DNA from 2 places in the Stenotrophomonas sp. DR822 genome. Region 1 is predicted to be linked to the other one. Evidence: riboswitches for the same ligand, from Rfam matches in the RefSeq annotation. Region 1 holds a riboswitch; the other holds the start of a gene.

Evidence for each region. A riboswitch is a leader RNA that binds a small molecule or an ion and turns the genes downstream of it on or off. The one in region 1 is predicted to bind glycine.
Region 2: linked by a shared signal. The riboswitch ahead of gcvP (aminomethyl-transferring glycine dehydrogenase) and the one ahead of K5K93_RS14895 (trimeric intracellular cation channel family protein) in region 1 are both predicted to bind glycine.

What each region holds. Positions count from the first base shown of each region.
Region 1 is NZ_CP081826.1:3,250,218-3,252,413, forward strand. It holds gene K5K93_RS14895 (trimeric intracellular cation channel family protein) at 159-776, opposite strand; glycine riboswitch at 861-964, opposite strand; glycine riboswitch at 978-1,067, opposite strand; gene K5K93_RS14900 (GIY-YIG nuclease family protein) at 1,108-1,365, shown strand; gene K5K93_RS14905 (nuclear transport factor 2 family protein) at 1,438-1,863, shown strand; gene K5K93_RS14910 (NAD(P)/FAD-dependent oxidoreductase) at 1,931-2,196, opposite strand, start outside.
Region 2 is NZ_CP081826.1:3,933,548-3,935,743, reverse strand. It holds gene K5K93_RS17800 (multidrug effflux MFS transporter) at 1-921, opposite strand, end outside; glycine riboswitch at 1,221-1,323, shown strand; gene gcvP (aminomethyl-transferring glycine dehydrogenase) at 1,385-2,196, shown strand, end outside.

The sequences.
Region 1 (2,196 bases):
GTGGATGGCGGCCAGCGCCTGCGGGGGTGCGGCCGCGATCAGGGCCGGTCGGAGTTGGAGACCGGCCCGTCTGCACCGGCGATGCGCCTGGCGCTGCGCACTCTTGCCAGCGCCAGGTACATCGCCGGGGTGGTGTGAAACCCGGCGAACGTCAGCGCTCAATGCACTTCGTCGTGGTACACGAACTTCGGCATTTCCCAGCGGTAGTGGATGGCCAGCAGACGCACGGCGAAACCACCGCCCAGGCAGCACAGGATCGCCGTGGCATCGGCCACGCCCCAGTGCAGCAACAGCAGATACACCGCACCGGTCAGCAGCGAGATGATCGCGTACAGCTCCTTCTGGAAGATCAACGGCACCTCGTTGCAGAGGATGTCGCGCAGCACGCCGCCGAACGCGCCGGTGAGCATGCCGGCGATCAGCACGATCGGCAGTGCATGGCCGGCCTCGCGCGCGATCGAGCAGCCGATCAGGGTGAAGGCGATCAGGCCCAGGCCATCGAGCACCAGGAAGGTACGGCGGAAGTGGTGCATCCAGCGCGCCACCCAGGTGGCGATCAGCGCCGCGCACACGGTGAAGCCGAGGTACTCGGGGTGTTTCACCCAGCCCAGCGGATAGTGGCCAAGCAGGATGTCGCGCAGCGAGCCGCCGCCGAGGGCGGTGACACAGGCGATCATGACCACGCCGAACAGGTCCATGCGGCGGCGGCCGGCAGACAGGGCACCGGTCATGGCTTCGGCGGAAATGGCGATCAGGTAGATGATGGACAGCAGCATGGGACAGGCTCCGGGCGCGGTGGGGCCGGCCATGCGCACATACCGCCACTGCCTGCGCAATGACGGGATGACGATGACCGGTGCCGCTCCCGCTGTCCTTTTGCCTGAGAGTTCAGCGGCGTGAGCCGCGTGCCCCTTCGGCGGATCGTCCCGGGCGTGCCCGGTGACCTCTCTCCAGCTCGGCGAGTCGAATGCATGGTTGGTGGGATTCCAGCCCACCGGCCTGAGCGATCATGGGAGCCTGCGCCTTCGGCGGGCGCCAGCGCGGCGCCTCTCTCCTGCATTCGGGCGGCAGTATATCCGCTGCAGTGCAGCACGGCATAATCCGGCCATGGTTTCGCCTTCCCGCCCGTGGTTCCTGTACCTGCTCGAATGCCGCGACGGCAGCTATTACGCCGGCATCAGCACCGACGTGCCGGCCCGCTTTGCTGCCCACCAGGCCGGCAAGGGGGCCCGCTACACCCGGTCGCGGCCGCCACTGCGGGTCCTGGCGGTGCGTGAGTACCCAGACCGGGCAGCGGCCTCACGTGCCGAATGGGAGCTCAAGCGGCAGCCGCGCGAACGCAAGCTGGCCTGGCTGTTGCAGTAGATCCACGGCATGCGTAGATCGGGCGCATCCGGCCATGCCATGATCGCCCAGCCCTCAGCGCTGGAGACCCGGATGTCCACGCTTGCCCTGTTGTTCGCTGTCGCTGCGGCGACAAGCCCTGTCGCCGACGCCGCCACGATCGCAGCCATCGAAGCCACCTGCCACGACTACGTGGATGGCCAGCTGGAGGCCGACCCGCAGCGCGTCGCCCGTTCCCTGCATCCGGACCTGGCCAAACGTGCGGTGCTCGGTGATACACCGGACGAGCGCCTGGGCCTGCGCCGGATGTCGAAGGAAGAGCTGGTTGCGTTGACCAAGCAGGGCGCGTTGAAGACCCCGAAGGATCAATGGGATCGCCGCTGCACGGTGTTGGACGTGACCGGCAACGTCGCATCGGTGCGGCTGGAAACCCCGTGGTTCGTCGACTACTTCCACATGGGCCGCTTCGAGCAGCGCTGGGTCATCGTCAACGCGCTGTGGTACCCGAAGCCGAAGTAGAGCCACGCCATGCGTGGCTGCGCTCCATGCAACCTGCACAGAAATTCATCCACGCATGGTGTGGACCCTACCGCTTCGGCCGCCGGTCTTCGCGGTCATCGCCGAAGATGATCCGCGCGCTGCGCTGGTAGCTCCAGTACGCCACCGCCCAGTTCAACAGCACCACGACGCGGTTGCGGAACCCGATCAGGAAGAACACGTGCGCGGCCAGCCAGAACCACCAGGCCAGCACGCCGGACAGCTGCAACTTGCCCAGGTGCACGATCGCGGCCATGCGGCCGATGGTGGCCAGGTTGCCGAAGTCGGCGTACTTGAACGGCCCGGGTGCTGCCT
Region 2 (2,196 bases), 680 kb from region 1:
CTGCGGCGCCAGGGTGACGTAGCCGATGTTCAGCACGGCAGAGACCGCACACAGGCTGAAACCGAGCGCGACCTGCCGGGTCGGTGTGCTGTGCCCGGCCATGCGCCCGGACAGGAACGAACCGGTGGTCATGCCGCCGATGGTGGGAATGAACAACCACGCAAAGCCACCTTCACCCAGATGCAGGTGCTGCATCACGATGGCCGGCGCCGAGGAGATGTACAGGAAGATGCCGCCGAACCCGATGCTGCCGGCCAGGGCCAGGCGCAGGAACCGCGGGTTGAAGCCGATGCGCACGTAATCGCGCAGCAACGTGCGTGGCGACAGGGCGATCCGCGCCTGCACCGGATGGGTTTCCGGCAGGAAGCGCGCGGTGGCCGCCAGCAGCACCAGCGCGAACACCACCAGGAACCAGAAGATCAGCGGCCAGCCGGCACCGCTGAGCAGGATCCAGCCACCGATGATCGGCGCGATGGCCGGGGCGATACCGAACAGCATCGACACCTGGCTCATCAGCCGCTGCGCGTCGTGGCCGTGGTACAGATCGCGGATCACCGCGCGGCCGACGATCATGCCCACGCCGGCGGACAGGCCCTGCAGTGCGCGGAACGCCAGCAGCGTGGTCAGGTCGGTAGACAACGCACAGCCCACCGAGGCGCCGACGAAGATCACCAGGCCGCCGAGGATCACCCGCTTGCGCCCCCACGCATCGGACAGCGGGCCATGGGCCAGGCTCATCAGGCCGTAGAACAGCAGGTAGACGCTGATGGTCTGCTGCACCGCCACCTCGTCCACCGCCAGGCGCTGGGCCAGCTGCGGAAACGCGGGAAAGATGGTGTCGATCGAGAACGGACCGAACATGGCCAGGCCAGCGAGCAACAGGGCCATGCGGCGGGTGGAAGGAGCAACGGCGGCGGTCATCGGGCAAGCGTCCGGCAGGGCCATGCATGACACGCACGGCGGGCGCCGATCCCCTGCAGCAGGGACGGCGCCAGATGAATACGAGAATCCCACCATCATAGGTGGGGAATGCGCGCGATGCCATGCAAGGATGCACAGAACGCACGCCCGGACCATCGGCCATTCAGCCCCGTGAGGCCAGCCCGGGCCACCGTCAGGCGCCGGCAACGAGCTATAATCGGCGGGCAACACGGTGGGAGAAGCAGGTCACCGCTGCCGAAGGCGCAACGCCCGTAATCGCTCAGGCCCGATACCACCCGTAACAGAACTCTGGAGAGACCGGTTCGATCCGGCGCCGAAGGGGCACGAAGCTGCGGTTTTCCGCGCTTTTAAACTCTCAGGCAAAAGGACAGAGGGGCGCCCGCAGACCGCCGACCGGCGGCTTGTGCCCGTGCGTGTGCCCTTTCCTGACGGATCCTTCGCCATGTCCCAGAACACCCCTTCCCTGCGTGAGCTCGAGCACCATTCGGCGTTCGTCGAGCGCCACATCGGCCCCAACGATGCCGAGATCGCGCAGATGCTCGGCGTCATCGGCCACGCCTCGCTGGATGCGATGACCGATGCCATCGTGCCGGCCAAGATCAAGTCGCCGGCACCGCTGGCGCTGCCGGAGTCGATCACCGAAGTGCAGGCGCTGGCGAAGATCCGCGCGATCGCCGACAAGAACACCGTGCTGCGCAGCTTCATCGGCCAGGGCTACTACGGCACCCACACGCCGAACGTGATCCTGCGCAACATCCTGGAAAACCCGGCCTGGTACACCGCCTACACCCCGTACCAGGCGGAAATCTCGCAGGGCCGCATGGAAGCGCTGATCAACTTCCAGACCCTGTGTGCCGACCTGACCGGCATGGAAATCGCCAACGCCTCGCTGCTGGACGAAGCCACGGCCGCCGCTGAAGCGATGACCCTGGCCAAGCGCTCGGCCAAGTCGAAGTCGGACACCTTCTTCGTGCACGACGCCGTGCACCCGCAGACGCTGGAACTGCTGCGCACCCGCGCCGAACCCATGGGCATCGTGCTGCGCGTGGGCACCCCGGCCGAAGCGCTGGAAGCGGAAGCCTTCGGCCTGCTGCTGCAGTACCCGGACACCTTCGGCCAGGTGGGCGACTACAAGGCGCTGGTCGATGCCGTGCACGCGCGCGGCGGCCTGGTGGCTGTGGCCACCGACCTGCTGGCACTGACCCTGCTGGCCGCCCCGGGCGAATGGGGTGCGGACATCGTGGTCGGCAACAG